Regions from separate parts of the Inquilinus sp. CA228 genome, predicted to be linked through region 1. Evidence: riboswitches for the same ligand, from Rfam matches in the RefSeq annotation. Region 1 holds a riboswitch; each other region holds the start of a gene.
The links. A riboswitch is a leader RNA that binds a small molecule or an ion and turns the genes downstream of it on or off. The one in region 1 is predicted to bind thiamine pyrophosphate.

Region 2: another riboswitch for thiamine pyrophosphate. It lies ahead of thiB (thiamine ABC transporter substrate binding subunit); the one in region 1 lies ahead of thiE (thiamine phosphate synthase).
Region 3: another riboswitch for thiamine pyrophosphate. It lies ahead of thiO (glycine oxidase ThiO); the one in region 1 lies ahead of thiE (thiamine phosphate synthase).
Region 4: another riboswitch for thiamine pyrophosphate. It lies ahead of thiC (phosphomethylpyrimidine synthase ThiC); the one in region 1 lies ahead of thiE (thiamine phosphate synthase).

What each region holds. Positions count from the first base shown of each region.
Region 1 covers NZ_JBQJIK010000049.1:17,316-21,456, forward strand. The annotation lists gene thiD (bifunctional hydroxymethylpyrimidine kinase/phosphomethylpyrimidine kinase) at 1-654, opposite strand, end outside; gene thiE (thiamine phosphate synthase) at 651-1,313, opposite strand; TPP riboswitch at 1,375-1,469, opposite strand; gene ACTOWL_RS23285 (vWA domain-containing protein) at 1,524-3,386, opposite strand; gene ACTOWL_RS23290 (ATP-binding protein) at 3,392-4,141, opposite strand, start outside.
Region 2 covers NZ_JBQJIK010000013.1:17,987-22,127, reverse strand. The annotation lists gene ACTOWL_RS08330 (acetamidase/formamidase family protein) at 1-578, shown strand, start outside; gene lepB (signal peptidase I) at 575-1,279, shown strand; gene ACTOWL_RS08320 (peroxiredoxin) at 1,298-1,966, opposite strand; TPP riboswitch at 2,091-2,195, shown strand; gene thiB (thiamine ABC transporter substrate binding subunit) at 2,248-3,249, shown strand; gene thiP (thiamine/thiamine pyrophosphate ABC transporter permease) at 3,309-4,141, shown strand, end outside.
Region 3 covers NZ_JBQJIK010000024.1:63,627-67,767, reverse strand. The annotation lists gene thiS (sulfur carrier protein ThiS) at 1-94, opposite strand, end outside; gene thiO (glycine oxidase ThiO) at 91-1,293, opposite strand; TPP riboswitch at 1,284-1,382, opposite strand; gene ftsY (signal recognition particle-docking protein FtsY) at 1,492-2,451, shown strand; gene ACTOWL_RS14090 (AMP nucleosidase) at 2,448-3,911, shown strand; gene ACTOWL_RS14085 (NUDIX domain-containing protein) at 3,934-4,141, shown strand, end outside.
Region 4 covers NZ_JBQJIK010000005.1:11,752-15,892, forward strand. The annotation lists gene ACTOWL_RS03320 (CHAP domain-containing protein) at 61-567, opposite strand; gene ACTOWL_RS03325 (MFS transporter) at 703-2,022, opposite strand; TPP riboswitch at 2,180-2,295, shown strand; gene thiC (phosphomethylpyrimidine synthase ThiC) at 2,361-4,141, shown strand, end outside.

The DNA of each region.
Region 1 (4,141 bases):
GATGGCGGCGGACAGGGTGCAGCCGGTGCCGTGGGTGTTGCGGGTGGCGATGCGCGGCGCCGCCAGGGTCAGGGACCCGGCCGCGCTCAGCAGCAGGTCCGGGCTCTCCGCCTCGTCCAGATGGCCGCCCTTCAGCAGCACGGCCCGGGGCCCGAGCGCCAGCAGCGCCGCGGCGATCTCCGGCATCTCGTCCCGTCGCTCGGCCGGCGCGCGGCCCAGCAGATCGGCGGCCTCCGGCAGGTTCGGGGTGACCACCATGGCCAGTGGCAGCAGCTCCTCGCGCAGCGCCGCCACGGCGTCGGGGTCGAGCAGCCGGTCGCCACTCTTCGCCACCATCACCGGGTCGACCACGACGCGGCTCAGCCCGTGCCGGCGCAGCGCGTCGGCCACCGTGCGCACGATCTCGCCGGTCGCCAGCATGCCGATCTTGACCGCGTCGATCCGGACATCGGCGAGAAGGCAGTCGATCTGCCGGGCGACGAAGGCTGCCGGCACCAGCTCCACCGCCTGCACCCCCCGGGTGTTCTGGGCGACCAGCGCGGTGATCACCGCGCAGCCATAGGCCCCGAGGGCGGAGAAGGTCTTCAGGTCGGCCTGGATGCCGGCGCCGCCCGAGGGGTCGGTGCCGGCGATACTGAGGACATTGGGGATCATCGCGCCCGTCCTTCCGCCACGGCCGCGGCGATCGCCCGGGCGGCCGCCTCGGGGTCGGGCGCGGCACAGATGGCGGAGACCACGGCGACGCCATCGGCCCCGGCCGCGATCACATCGGCGGTCCGGGCCGCGTCGATGCCGCCGATGCCGACCACGGGCAGCGGCACCAGCCGGCGCAGCGCCCGGAAGCCGTCGACCCCGATCGCCGGCCGCGCCTCCGCCTTGGTCGTGGTGGTGAAGACCGGGCCGATGCCGGCGTAGTCGGCGATCTCGGTGTCGACCGCCCGCGCCTCGGCCGCGTCATGCACGGTGACGCCGACGATGCGGCCGGGGCCCAGCAGGCGCCGCGCCGCCGCCGCCGGCATGTCGCGGTCGCCGAGATGGACGCCGTCCGCCCCCACCGCCAGGGCGACGTCGACCCGGTCGTTGATCACCAGGGGCACGCCGTGGGGCGCCAGCGCCGCCTGCAGCGCCTCGGCCGCGGCGATCAGCTCGCGGGTGGTGGCGTCGGGGTCGCGCAACTGCACGATGGTGACGCCGCCCTGCGCCGCCGCGGCGGCCACGGCAGCGACTCCGCGCGGCCCGCTCAGCCGCGTGTCGGTGACGAGATAGACCGACAGGTCGAAGCGCCGCCCCGCTTCCGTTGCCTCTGCACCCATTCCGCTCCTCCTCCAGCGAAGGGGGCGGTCGGCGATCGATCCTGAGGATCCGGGGCCCGGTCGGGCATCGCGTGACGGCTCCCTTCGCTGGCATGACCCAGATCAGGTTCGACGGGTATGATCTCAGCCCGTTTCCAGGCACCCCGTGTCACTTCCGGGCTCAGGCTCGCAAGCCGGGAAGGCCGGTGTCAAGCGCACCGGCCGGGCGGCTCATTCCGGCCGCTCGAAATGGAATTGCGGCGCGGCGCTGCGGAAGGGCAGGCGGGCGCCTTCGGGCATCAGGAAGGCATGCTCCCGGCGGATCGACAGCATGTCGCAGGCGCCGTCGGTGATGACCAGGATCGGCGCCTCGCGCGGGAAGCCGTCATCGCCCTCGAGCCGGGTAATGGCCGGCTGCAGCACCGTGCCGCCGCGGCCGCGGATCTCCACCCGCTGCAGCAGCGTCTCCGGCGGCACGTAGCCCATGTCGTGGATGCCGGCGTCGCATTGCACCACGCGCACCAGCGGCACCTCGCGGCTGACGGCATAGCTGGCGATTGCCCCCAGCGCCCGGGCCAGCAGCCGCGGCGGCATCGAACCGGAGGTGTCCAGCACCGTGCCGAAGGTGCGGGTGGCCAGCCGCTCCTCCGGGCGCAGCCAGACCGGCCGCGGGATGTCGGGCGTGGCCGCCTGCCGCCGGCTGGCCCGGGCGAAGCTGCGCCGGCTGTCCAGCGGCGGGAAGAAGGCGTCCAGCCACTGGCCCAGCCGGACGTCCCACGGGATCGGCGGGTGCTGGATCGCCCGGATCTCCTCGACCAGCTCGCCGGGCAGCTCGCCGCGCCCGGTGCCGGCCAGATGCAGGTCCAGCCCCTCGGCCAGAGCGCGGCGGTAGAAGGCGTCCAGGTCGGTGCCCGGCCCGGTCCACCAGGCCGGCGGCCGGTCGCCCAGCATGTCGACCTTGCCCTGGCCGCGCAGGGTGCGGGCCTTGTTCAGCCGCCGGATCAGGCGCAGGTCGCGGGTGATGCGGTCGTAGATCGCCTCCGCCGAGTCGCGCTCGAAGCCCAGCTCGGGGTCCAGCAGCAGGCTGTCGAACGGCACCTCGCCGACGCCCATCTCGACCAGCCAGCCATTGATCACGTAGTCGCAGGCGATGTTCCACAGATACGGGTCGCGGCCCTGCCGACGCGGCTCGTGGCGCAGCCCGACATGCAGCAGCTCATGCGCCATGACGAATTTCAGCCCGTCATGGGTCCAGGGGAATTTCGGGTTCAGGTAGATCCGCTGCAGCTCGGTGTCGACGGCGGCGACGGCGATGTCCAGCTGCCGGCACAGCCCCTCGTCCTCGATGATCTCGAAGGTCGCCGCCAGTGCCGCCAGCAGCGGATAGCTGGCGACGAACCAGGCGCGGGCACGCTCGGCCAGGGAGTTGGGGTTGCGCCTGGGCCCGGCCGGGCCGCGCGCTGCGGCGCCGGCCCCCTCGATCGCACTGACGACGCTGCGGCGGATCGCCGTGGCGAACCGGTCCTCATACGCCCTGCGGATCGCCGGGGTCAGCGGCGGGGCGTCGGCGGTGAAGATCCAGGCCGTCTCTCCGGCGCCGGCGATGCCGGGACCGGCATGGGCGGCGCGGCCGGCCGGGTCTTCCGCCAGGATCCGGGCGATCTCCGCCACGTCGCGGCCCGGCGGCGGCAGCGCCGGATAGGGCAGGGCTTCCGGCCGCCGGCCGAGGCCCAGCGGGCGCAGGAACTCGACCGCGACCAGGCCGCACGCCATGCGCCAGGCCTCGTCGGTGCGGGCGGGATCGACATGGTTCATATGCTCGTGCAGCAGCGCCTGGGCCAGGATATTGGCCCATTCCGCCGGCTCGGCGCGGCGCCAGGGATTGGCTTCGATCGTGATCACCGGCTTGTCGTCGTACCGGCTGCGCGACAGGACCAGCCGGGCGAAGCCGTCGGTCGGGAAGGGTCGGGACGGCCTCGCCGCCATCCAGTCGCGACCGACCAGGCCGGCGAACAGTGGGTGGTCGCGCAGCAGGGCGCAGCCGGCCGTGATCGCGCGCAGATTCTCCTTCGGCGGTTCGCGGCGCCTGGCCATGGCCGTCAGCCCGCCCGCTGCGCCGCCAGCCGCGGCAAAGCGCGCGCCAGCTCGATGGTGTACCAGGCCGGCAGGGCGGCGCCGCTCTCGGTCTCGGTCACCACCAGCTGGGCCAGCTCGGTGGAGATCCGCGCCAGGGTCACGATCAGCTCCTTCGACCGGTTGGCCAGCTGCCGCGCCTCGCGCCCGGCGGCGCCCTCGTCGTCCGGCAGCTCCTTGATCAGCCGGTCGCGCAGCTGCTGCACCAGGAAGTACAGGATGTCCCGCTCCTCCGGCTTCTCCGGCCAGCCGCGGTCGCCCTTCAGGATCGCCGACAGGTCGTGCGCCCGCTCGCGCAGCTTGGCGAAGGCCGCGAACTGCTGGGCATGCGCCGGCGTCAGCAGGCCGCTGGCCAGCACCTTGATCTCGTCCAGCGTGATGCCCGGACCATAGGCGTGCAGGGCGCGGGACAGCATGTCCCAGGCCCGCGGAGTCGAGAACGGCTCCTCATGCTTCGGCGGCTTGGACCAGAGGTGGTCCGACCGCTGCCCGACATAGGAGATGACCATCTCATGCACCCCGGCGCCGCCGGCCCAGTCCAGCCAGTCGCGGGCCGAGGCGCGCAGCTGGACATGGACCAGCCGGTTGACCAGGGCGGAGGACAGCGGCCGGGTGATCGCCGCATCCTCCGTCCGGTTGCCGGCGCCGATCACGATGGTGCCCTCGGGCAGGCGGAACTCACCCACCCGCCGGTCCAGGATCAGCGAGTAGAACGC
Region 2 (4,141 bases), on a different contig from region 1:
GGCTGCTCAACATCCCGCTCGACGCCGCGTCCGGCACCGCCCGGCTGCCCTGGGGGCTGGACCTGCCGCTCAGGCCCTTCTTCGGCGTCATGGGCGTGGCGCCGCCGAAGGGCTGGGGCCGGATCAGCTCGATCCAGCCGCGGGCCCATGCCGGCAACATCGACAACAAGGAGCTGGTGGCCGGCACCACGCTCTACCTGCCCATCTTCAACGATGGCGCCCTGTTCTCCTGCGGCGACGGCCACGGCGCGCAGGGCGACGGCGAGGTGTGCATCACCGCGATCGAGACGGCGCTGCAGGGCACCTTCCGGCTGATCATCCGCGACGATCTCGGCTTCGCTTATCCCCGCGCCGAGACCCCGACCCACCACATCACCATGGGGATGGACCCCGACCTTGACCGCTGCGCCGAGATGGCGCTGCGCGACATGATCGTGCTGCTGGGCGAGACCGCCGGGCTGTCGCGGTACGACGCCTACACCCTGTGCAGCCTGGCCGGCGACCTGCGCATCACCCAGACCGTGAACGGCTGCAAGGGCGTGCACATGATGATGGCGAAGAGCCTGCTGGGCCGATGATGCGCCGGCGCGAGGCGATCAGGCTCGCCGGACCCGCCCTGCTGGCCCTGTCGGCAGGCCCGGCCGCCGCGGCGACGCTCGGCGACTGGATCGACAGCGCCGGCATCGTTGCCCGCTTCGTCGCCGCCGGCATTCCTGTGCGCAGCTTCAACATCCCCAGCGCCGGCATGGCGCCGACGCTGGTCCCAGGTGACGTGTTCGTGGCGGATCTGCGCGATGCTGGAAAGACGCCGCGCCGAGGCGACGTGATCATGTTCCGCCCGCCGCGCAACACGTCACTCGTCTTTGTTCAGCGCGTGGTTGGTTTGCCGGGCGACCGGGTCCAATTGACCGATGGCCGTTTGTCGATCAATCAAAAATTGGCGAAACGTCGTGAGCTCGCCCCGTACACGATAGCTCTACGCGGCCAGAATAAGGTGATGCATCGATATGTCGAGACCTTGCCGCCATCAGACGGCGAACCGCCAGAACCTTACGAAATCCTGGAACGGAGCGACACAGGTCCGTTCGACCACACCGCGGAATACGTCGTTCCTGCCGATCACTGCTTCACATTGGGCGACAATCGCGACAACAGCCTCGACAGCCGCAGTGACCTGGGCTACGTGCCGATCGGGAACATCATCGGCCGCGCCGTCTACCGGCTGCGACCCAATTCCGGCTGGCTGGTGCCGCCGAATAGCGTCCCCGGGCTCGACTGAGCCCGGGGCGTCCGGACATCAGTCGCGCGGCTGGGCGACGGTGCGGAGGTAGGGCTTCAGCGTCTTGAAGCCGGCCGGGAACTTCTGCTTCGCCTCTTCGTCCGAGACCGAGGTGACGATGATGACGTCCTGGCCGTTCTGCCAGTCGGCCGGGGTGGCGACCTTGTGCTTGGCGGTCAGCTGCAGCGAATCGATCACCCGCAGCACCTCGTCGAAGTTGCGGCCGGTGGTCATCGGGTAGGAGATCACCAGCTTGATCTTCTTGTCCGGGCCGACGACGTAGACGTTGCGCACCGTCTGGTTGTTGACAGCGGTGCGGCCCTCCGAGGTGGTGCCGGCATCGGCCGGCAGCATGCCGTAGAGCTTGGAGACGGTGAGCTCGGAATCGGCGATCACCGGGAAGTTCGGTGCGTAGCCCTGGGTTTCCTTGATGTCCTGGGCCCAGCTCTCGTGCCGGTCGACCGGGTCGGCGCTGAGGCCGATCACCTTGACGTCGCGGCGGTCGAACTCCGGCTTCAGCTTGGCCACGGCGCCGAGCTCGGTGGTGCACACCGGGGTGAAGTCCTTGGGATGCGAGAACAGCACGCCCCAGGACGAGCCGAGCCAGTCGTGGAAGCGGATCCGCCCCTCGGTGGTCTCGACTTCGAAATCGGGCGCGTCCTCACCAATCGCGAGCGGTCCGGTCATTTTTACCTCCAGTTATCGTTAATTTTGTAATTTTACCGTGCCGCGGAGCCGATGTCATCAGGAGCCTTGTCGCAAGGCGGCCTGTCACCTCGTTGACACACGCAAGGCGCGCCCCGATGATGCGCGCGTCTTGCCGGGGTGCCCGAACGGGGGCTGAGAGGCGCGTCAGCGTCAACCCGACGAACCTGATCCGGGTCATGCCGGCGGAGGGAGCGCGAGACGACGCCTCAGGCATCGGCACGTCCCTCTCCGTTCCGCCTCGACCCAGCGGAGGAAACGCGATGCGCCTGTTTGCCGCCGTCCTGCTGACGGCCCTGACCTCCGCCCTCGCCGGGCCGGCCGCGGCCGAGACCCCGGTGCTCAAGGTCTACACCTATGAATCCTTCACCGCCGAATGGGGGCCGGGCCCGCAGGTGAAGAAGGCCTTCGAGGCCGAATGCGGCTGCACCGTCGAGTTCACCTCGGTCGAGGACGGCGTCGCCCTGCTGTCGCGGCTGAAGCTGGAGGGCAAGTCGAGCCAGGCCGACATCGTGCTCGGCCTCGACACCAACCTGACCGCCGAGGCGACCGCGACCGGCCTCTTCGCCCCGCACGGGCAGAAGCTCGACGGCCTGTCGCTGCCGGTGGCCTGGACCGATCCGGTCTTCGTGCCCTTCGACTGGAGCTACTTCGCCTTCGTCTATGACAAGACCAAGGTGCCGAACCCGCCGAAGAGCCTGCACGACCTGGTCGAGAACAGCGACCTGGAGCTGACCATCCAGGACCCGCGCACCAGCACGCCGGGCCTGGGCCTGCTGCTCTGGGTCAAGCAGGTGTACGGCGACAAGGCGCCGGAGGCCTGGGCGAAGCTGAAGCCACGGATCCTCACCGTGACCCCGGGCTGGAGCGAGAGCTACGGCCTGTTCCGCAAGGGCGAGGTGCCGATGACCTTCAGCTATCTGACCTCGCCGCCCTATCACGTGATCGCGGAGAACGACAGCAACGTCGGCGCCGCGGTGTTCAGCGAGGGCAACTACCTCCAGGTCGAGGTCGCGGCCAAGCTGGCCTCGTCCCCGCACCCGGAGCTGGCCGACAGGTTCCTCGCCTTCATACTGAGCCCGGCGTTCCAGGACCTGCTGCCGACGACGCAATGGATGTATCCGGCAGTGACGCCGAAGGCCGGCCTGCCCGACGCCTACAAGGCCCTGCCGACCCCGGCCAAGGCCCTGCTGTATCCGCCGGAGGAGGTCGCCGCCAACCGCGCCGCCTGGATCGCCGAATGGCTGCAGGCGACCAGTCGTTGAGCCCACGTAGGTTGGGTTCGCGGCCCGCGAACCCAACATCCCGCGGCGGAGCCAGCCTGTTGGGTTCGCCACGGCGAACCCAACCTACGGGGAGTGCACTTCCCTCCCTGCCCGGCCTGCTGGCCCTGCTTGCCATCCTGGCGCTGATCGCCACGGCGGCGACCGGCCTCCTCCGCGCCGCGTCCGGGATCGACCTGCTCTCCGTCTGGGCCGACCCCTATCTCTGGTCGATGCTGCGTTTCACCGCGCTGCAGGCCGGGCTGTCGGCGCTGATCAGCGTCGCCATCGCCATCCCGGTCGCCCGCGCCCTGTCGCGCCGCCGCTTCCCCGGCCGCACCCTGCTGCTGCGCCTGTTCGGGCTGCCGATGATCGTGCCGGCGGTGGCCGGCGCCTTCGGCATCCTCACCGTGTTCGGCCGCTCCGGCCTGCTCGCCGACCTGTTCGCGGCGCTGGGGCTGACCATCCGGCCGAACATCTACGGCCTGACCGGGATCCTGCTGGCGCATGTGTTCTTCAACATGCCCTTCGCCGTGCGCGTGCTGCTGGCGGCCTGGGGCACCATCCCGGCCGAGAGCTGGCGCCTGGCGTCGATGCTGGGGCTGCGCGGCGCCGACCTGTTCCGGCTGGTCGAATGGCCGATGCTGCGGCGCCAGCTGCCCGGCCTCGCCGCACTGGTCTTCCTGCTGTGCTTCACCAGCTTCGCCGTGGTCCTGACTCTCGGCGGCGGCCCGGCCTCGGCGACCATCGAGATCGCGATCTACCAGGCGCTGCGCTTCGACTTCGACCCCGGCCGCGCCGTCGCCCTGTCGCTGCTCCAGGTCGCGCTCTGCGCCCTGCTGGTGCTGGCGGCGATGCGGCTGACCGGCCGTGTCGCCGACGAGGGCGGCGTCGG
Region 3 (4,141 bases), on a different contig from region 1:
CGATGCCCTTGGCCAGCAGCAGGTCGAGCACGCTGACCCCGAGCGCCACGGCTTCGGTTTCTCCGTTCACATTCACGGTCCCTGGCACGCTCATTGCGCCGCCTCCGCGATCCGGGTGAAGCGGTCGATGCGGAACGGCTCCGCCGCCTCCGGCAGCTTGCCGTCGAGGATGGTGCCGGCCACCGCCTCGACCGTCGCCGGCAGCAGCAGGATGCCGTTGCGGTGGTGGCCGGTGGCGAGGACCAGCCCCTCGATCGCCGAGGGGCCGAGCACCGGCGCGTCGTCGCGGCTGCCGGGGCGCAGCCCGGCCCAGCTTTCGATCACCGGCAGATCCTCGATCCCCGGCAAAGCGCGCCAGGCGGCGTCGAGCAGCGACAGCATGCCGCCGGCGGTGACGGTGGTGTCGAAGCCGCGCTCCTCCACCGTGGCGCCGATGATCAGCCTGCCGTCGAGCCGCGGCACCAGATAGGCCTTGCCGACCCACAGCACGTGGCGCAGCAGCGGCGCCGCCGGGTCCATCTGCAGCGCCAGCATCTGGCCCTTCACCGGCCGCACCGGCGGCAGCGCCTCGCGCGGGATGCCGGCGATGCCGCCCGACCAGGCGCCGGCGGCCAGCACCACGACATCGGCCGGCCGCGCCTCGCCCGCGACCACCACGCCGCTGGCCCGGCCGCGATCGGTGACCACGGCCTCGACTTCCGCGTGGTCGTGCAGCCCGCCGCCAGCCCGGCGCAGCGCCTCCACCAGGGCCGGCACCAGCCAGCGATTGTCGACCTGGTGGTCGGCCGGGCTGTGCACGGCGGCGGCGAGGCCCGGCCGCAGCATCGGCTCGCGCTTCAGCAGCTCGGCGCCGGTCAGCCAGCGCAGATCGACGCCGAGCTTGGCCTGATAGTCGGCGGAGAAGCGCAGCTCCGCCGCGTCGTCGCGGGTCAGGGCCACGGCCAGCGTGCCCTCGTCGCGATAGCCGATCGGCAGGTCGGACGCCGCCTCGACCTCACGGGCGAAGCCGGGCCAGAGGTCCTGGGCGTGGCGGCACAGGCCGAACAGCGCCTCCTCCCCCGGCTCGGCCTCAAGCCCGGCGGCGAGCATGCCGGCGGCGGCCCAGCTGGCCTCGCGCCCGACCGGGCCGCGGTCGTAGACGTCGACGGGGCAGCCGGCGCGGGCCAGGCGCCAGCCGATGGCCAGGCCGTTGACCCCGGCGCCGATGATGGCGACGCGAGGTCGGGCCCCGCGCAGGGGCATCGGGCCGACGGAGTCGGCCTGCAAAAAAGACGGAATCGGAACGCCGGTCATCTCAGGCTCCCTCCGCTGGCATGATCCAGGTCAGGTTCGATGGGTATGATCTCAGCCCGCCGTAACGGTGGGCACCCCAGCCGATGCCGCCATTTCAGTCCCGGAGGCGGGTTGGTTGCAAGCCCTTTTCTTGCAACGCCCCTGCCCCGCGCCGGGCCGACTTACGGAGGTCACACGCGGCGTGTTAAGACAGCGCGCATGACAGAACAGATGAACGACGGCGGCGCAGGGGCGCCGAAACGAGGGTGGTTCACCCGACTGAAGGAGGGGCTGTCGCGCTCCTCCGCCAAGCTGACCGAAGGCATCAGCGGCATCTTCACCAAGCGCAAGCTGGACGATGCGACGCTGGAGGAGCTGGAGGAGCTGCTGATCCAGGCCGATCTCGGCCCGGCCACCGCCGCCAAGCTGACCGCCGAGCTGGCCCGCACCCGCTTCGGAAAGGAGGTGTCGGGCGACGAGGTCCGGCGCGCCTTGGCCGACCATGTGGCGCAGATCCTGCGCCCGGTGGCCAAGCCTTTGACCCTCTCCTCTGACCGCAAGCCGCAGGTGGTGCTGGTGGTCGGGGTGAACGGCACCGGCAAGACCACCACCATCGGTAAGCTGGCCAAGCAGTGGCGCGAGGACGGCCGCTCGGTGATGATCGCCGCCGGCGACACCTTCCGCGCCGCCGCGGTGCACCAGCTGCAGGTCTGGGGCGAGCGCTCCGGCTGCCCGGTGGTCACCGCCAATCCCGGCGCCGACGCCGCCGGCCTGTCCTTCGACGCGCTGACCCGGGCCAAGGCCGAGGGCCGCGACGTGCTGCTGATCGACACCGCCGGCCGGCTGCAGAACAAGGACAATCTGATGGCCGAGCTGGCCAAGATCATCCGCGTGCTGAAGAAGATCGACCCGACGGCGCCGCATGACGTGCTGCTGGTGCTGGACGCCACCACCGGCCAGAACGCGCACAGCCAGGTCGAGGTGTTCCGCGACCTGGTCTCGGTCACCGGCCTGATCCTGACCAAGCTGGACGGCAGCGCCCGCGGCGGCGTGCTGGTGGCGCTGGCCGAGCGCTTCGGCCTGCCGGTGCACGCCATCGGCGTCGGCGAGAGCATCGACGACCTGCGGCCCTTCGACCCCGAGCAGTTCGGCCGGTCGCTGATGGGAGTCGAGTCATGAGCAAGACCTCCCAGACCTTCGCCCCCGAGCAGTTCAGCGATGCCGCCGAGGCCGTGGCCCGGCTGCACGCGATCTACGACGCCAACACCGGCCTGCTGCGCGACGCCTTTCGCGCCTATTCCCGCGGCGAGGAGCCGGCGAGCCGGGTGCGCGCCTGCTACCCCTACCTGTCCGTCACGGTGGAGGATTTCAGCCGGGCCGACACCCGCCTGTCCTACGGCTTCGTCGACCGGCCGGGCACCTTCATCAGCACGATCACGCGGCCGTCGCTGTTCCACCGCTACCTGACCGAGCAGATCGGCCAGCTGATCCACAATCACCATGTGCCGGTCGAGGTCGGGGTCAGCGACACGCCGATCCCGATCCACTTCGCCTTCCCCGACGGCATGCATGTCGAGGGCGACCTGACCCGCGAGCGCATGCTGCACATGCGGGCGGTGTTCGACCTGCCGGACCTGTCGATGATGGACGACAGCATCGTCAACGGCACGGCGCTGATCCCGCCGGGCGAGCCGCACCCGCTGGCGCTGTTCACGGCGCCGCGGGCGGACTACTCGCTGTTCCGGCTGAAGCACTACACCGCCACCGGCTGCGAGCATTTCCAGAACTTCGTCCTGTTCACCAACTACCAGTTCTACATCGACGAGTTCATCCGCATCGCCTATGGGCTGATGCAGGGCGACGGCGGCGGCTACGACGCCTTCATCGAGCCGGGCGACCGCATCACCATGCCCGGCGGCCGGGCCCGCGGCACCCCGGCGGCGCGGCTGCCGCAGATGCCGGCCTATCACCTGACCCGGCCGGACCATTCCGGCATCACCATGGTCAACATCGGCGTCGGCCCGTCCAACGCCAAGACCATCACCGACCACATCGCGGTGCTGCGGCCGCATGCCTGGATCATGCTGGGCCACTGCGCCGGCCTGCGGAACACGCAGAAGCTGGGCGACTACGTCCTGGCCCATGGCTATGTCCGCGAGGACCACGTGCTGGACGCCGACCTGCCGGTCTGGGTCCCGGTGCCGGCGCTGGCCGAGATCCAGGTGGCGCTGGAACGCGCGGTCGGCGAGATCACCGGCCTGACCGGCTACGGCCTGAAGAGCGTGATGCGCACCGGCACGGTCGCCACCATCGACAACCGCAACTGGGAGCTGCGCGACTATCGCGAGCCGGTGCAGCGCTTCAGCCAGAGCCGCGCCATCGCGCTGGACATGGAGAGCGCGACTATCGCCGCCAACGGCTTCCGCTTCCGGGTGCCCTACGGCACGCTGCTCTGCGTCTCCGACAAGCCGCTGCACGGCGAGCTGAAGCTGCCGGGCATGGCCGACGCCTTCTACAAGCAGCAGGTCGGCCAGCACCTGCAGATCGGCATCCGGGCGATGGAGCGGCTGCGCGAGCTGGGGCTGGAGCAGCTGCACAGCCGCAAGCTGCGCAGCTTCGCCGAAGTGGCGTTCCAGTAGGTCGATGCCGCAGGACAACCATATGTCTCCGCAGATGGACCGGCCCCGCATCGGCGTCGGCGCCGTGGTCTGGCGCGACGACAGGCTGCTGCTGATCCAGCGCGGCAAGGAGCCCCAGGCCGGGCAGTGGAGCATCCCGGGCGGCAGCCAGGAGCTGGGCGAGACCCTGTTCGAGGCGGCGCTGCGCGAGACCCGCGAGGAGGCCGGGGTCGAGGCCGAGGCGATCGGCA
Region 4 (4,141 bases), on a different contig from region 1:
AGTCGCGCGCGGGCTTATAGCCGAAGCGCTGCCCCAGCGTCGAGAGGGAGGCGGAGAGCCTCAGGCGCCGGTGGGGTAGACGAAGCCATCCGCCTCGTAGACGCCGCCATAGGCGCCGGTGTCGGGGTTCCAGAACCGCACCGCGGTCCAGTCGTTGCCGCTGGAGACGTCGATCACCGACTGCTCGCGGTAGATCCGGCGCCGGGTCGCGCCGTCATTGCCCCAGTTGGTGTGCGACACGGTGATCTCGCGCGAATTGCGCACCGACACGACCACCGAGATGTGGCCGGCGCTCAGCCGGTCCGACCGGCCCAGCACCAGCACGGCGCCGGAGCGCGGCGCGCCGCCCTTGCCGTAGACGCCGTCGGCCTGGTCCCACCAGGTCCAGGCGTCGCCCTTGATCTGGATGCCGGAGACGGCGCGGGCGTAGGGGACGCATTCCTCCGGCGCATTGGCGGTGACGTAGCGGGCGACGCCGCTGCCGGTCGGGTTGCGGACGATCTCGCGCCCGCCACCGCAGGCGGCCAGGGCCAGCGCGATCGACAGCACACAGGCACGGCGCAGCATCGTTCTCAACCGATGACTCAGAAATCCACCCCAATGCGTTGGAATGTAGATTTTTTTAGGATTCTGGTCAAGATCGAGACGAGACGGCGGAACCGGCGGTCGACGGTTCCAGGCCGACGGGCCGGTGAGGAGCGCTCAGTGCGCCGCGGCGGGCAGGTCGGTGCCGCCGAAGGCGGCGGCGTCCGAGGCCGGGATCGGGTCGCGGACGATGATGACGTAGCCGACCGCGGCCACCAGCGCGACCGCGGCGCCGACCAGCAGGGCGAAGGTGAAGGACCCGGTGCCTTGCAGGATGAAGCCGGTCACCATCGGTGCCAGCGCGCCGCCGACATAGCCGCCGAAATTCTGCATGGCGCCGAGCGAGGCAGTGGTGTTGGCGGGCGCCGCCACCGGCGCCATCGCCCAGGCCGAGGTCGAGGCGATGTAGAGCAGGAACAGCGAGATCGAGATGGCGCCGACCGCGATGGTGATGCTCGGGGTCAGGGCCGCCAGGGTGGTGAAGCCGGCGGTCGCCACCATGGCCCCGGCCATCGGGTATTTCCGGCTGTTCATCGGCGACAGGCCGCGCGTCACCAGCCAGTCGTTCAGTCGCCCGCCCAGGATGCTGCCGACCACGCCGCACAGGAAGGGGATGGCGGCGACGATGCCGGTGCTGGCGATGCTGAGGTGGCGGTCCTGCTCCAGATAGACCGGCAGCCAGGAGTTGTAGATCCAGGTGACGTAGATCACGCCGAAGAAGCCGAAGATCATGCCCCAGGTGGTGCGGAAGCCGAACAGCCGCTTCCACTCGGTCCAGGTGACGCCGCCGCCCGTGGTGGCTGGGTCGCCCTCGGTCAGGTAGCGCTGCTCCTCCTCGGTCAGCCGGACCTCGGCCGGGTTGCGGTGCAGGGCGTAGAAGGCGATGGCGACGAGCAGGCCGAGGATGCCCATGATCGCGAACATCCAGCGCCAGCCGAAGCTGAGCATCAGGAAGGTCAGGACCGGGGCGGAGATCGCGGTGCCGAGGGTGGAGGAGCAGTTCCAGATGCCGGTCGCGGTGCCGCGCAACCGGACGTTGAACCAGTCGCGGACGATGCGGGCGCTGGTCGGAAATTGCGGCGCCTCGCCCAGCCCCAGCACCATGCGGATGGCGAAGAACTGGGTGAAGTTCCGGACCAGGCCGCCGGTTGCCTGGGCCAGCGACCACAGGCCGAGGCTGAGCGACAGCATCAGCCGCGGCCCCAGCCGGTCGACCAGTGCGCCGGCCGGAAGCTGGGCGAAGGCGTAGGCCCAGAGGAAGGCGGAGAGCAGCAGCCCCATCTCCGACGGCGAGAAGCCGAGATCCTGACTGATCAGCGGGTTGGCCACGGCCAGGGTGGCGCGGTCGATGTAGTTGACCACGCCGCTGAGCACCAGCAGCGCCAGCGCGGTGACCTGGATGGTCCGGATGCGGGCCGATCTCGGGAGAGCCGCCATCGTTTCCTCCGCTTCGTCTTTCCGACTGTTGGGCGGAACCTTGGAACCGGTCCCGGGCAATTGCCAGACAAAACGATCGGACTGCCATCCTGTCGCAGGATCGCCGGCTTGGTGCACTCCCTCGCTTGACATCCCGTCCCGGGGCGCGCTCTGATCGGGGCGTTCCGAGGGGAGCTCCGGTAAGGAGCTGAGACACCACACCATCTGCGACGTGGGAACCCTTCGAACCTGATCCGGGTCGTGCCGGCGTAGGGAATGGAACCACATGCGCGCTCAGCCGTTTTTTCCGCTTTCCGTCTTTGGCACGCCCTCAATCCGTCCGATCGAGGAGGCCGTGGATGCCCAAGGACGTCATCCCCACAACCGTCACCACCGGCCCGCTGCCGGCGTCGCGCAAGGTCCATGTGCCGGGCGAGCGCAACCCCGACCTGCGCGTCGCCATGCGCGAGATCGTGCTGTCGCCCGAATCCGGCGAGCCGCCGCTCCGGGTCTATGACGCCTCCGGCCCCTACACCGACCCGGCGGCGCTGATCGACATCGGCGCCGGGCTGCCGGCACTGCGGGCCGGCTGGATCGCCGCCCGCGGCGATGTCGAGGCCTATGACGGCCGCACCGTGCGGCCGGAGGATGACGGTCGCCGCCCCGGCGAGGCCGCCAACCTGTTCGAGTTCCCGCGCGGCGAGCGGCGGGCGCTGCGGGCCCGCGGCGGCACCGCGGTGACGCAGATGGCCTATGCCCGGGCCGGCATCGTCACGCCGGAGATGGAGTATGTCGCGATCCGCGAGAATCTCGGCCGCGAGCGGGCGCAAGAGCAGGCGGCGCGCGACGGTGAGAGCTTCGGTGCCGAGATTCCGGACTACGTGACGCCGGAATTCGTGCGCGACGAGGTGGCGCGGGGCCGGGCGATCATTCCCTCCAACATCAACCACCCGGAATCCGAGCCGATGGCGATCGGCCGCAACTTCCTGGTCAAGATCAACGCCAATATCGGCAACTCGGCCGTCACCTCCTCGATCGCGGAGGAGGTGGAGAAGATGGTGTGGGCGATCCGCTGGGGCGGCGACACGGTCATGGACCTGTCGACCGGCCGCAACATCCACACCACCCGCGAATGGATCCTGCGCAATTCGCCGGTGCCGATCGGCACGGTGCCGATCTACCAGGCGCTGGAGAAGGTCGGCGGCGTGGCCGAGGACCTGACTTGGGAGATCTTCCGCGACACGCTGATCGAGCAGGCCGAGCAGGGGGTCGACTACTTCACCATCCATGCCGGGGTGCGGCTGCCCTACATCCATCTCACGGCGAAGCGGGTGACCGGCATCGTCAGCCGGGGCGGCTCGATCATGGCGAAATGGTGCCTGGCGCATCACCGCGAGAGCTTCCTCTACACCCATTTCCGCGAGATCTGCGCCATCATGCGGGCCTATGACGTCGCCTTCTCGCTGGGCGACGGGCTGCGGCCGGGATCGATCGCCGACGCCAACGACGCGGCCCAGTTCGCCGAGCTGGAGACGCTGGGCGAGCTGACCAAGATCGCCTGGGAGCACGACGTCCAGGTCATGATCGAAGGCCCCGGCCATGTGCCGATGCACAAGATCAAGGCCAATATGGACAAGCAGCTGGCGGTCTGCGGCGAGGCGCCGTTCTACACGCTCGGGCCCCTCACCACCGACATCGCGCCGGGCTACGACCACATCACCTCCGGCATCGGCGCGGCGATGATCGGCTGGTTCGGCACCGCCATGCTCTGCTACGTCACGCCGAAGGAGCATCTCGGGCTGCCGGACCGCGACGACGTCAAGACCGGCGTCGTCACCTACAAGATCGCGGCCCATGCCGCCGACCTGGCCAAGGGCCATCCGGCGGCGCAGCGACGCGACGACGCCCTGTCCCGCGCCCGCTTCGAGTTCCGCTGGCGCGACCAGTTCCACCTGTCGCTCGACCCCGACACGGCGCTCGCCTACCACGATGAGACGCTGCCGGCGGAAGGCGCCAAGACCGCGCATTTCTGCTCGATGTGCGGCCCGAAATTCTGCTCGATGAAGATCACGCAGGAGATCCGGGCCGCGGCCGAGGCCGGGATGGAGGAGATGTCGGCTCGGTTCCGCGAAGGCGGGGG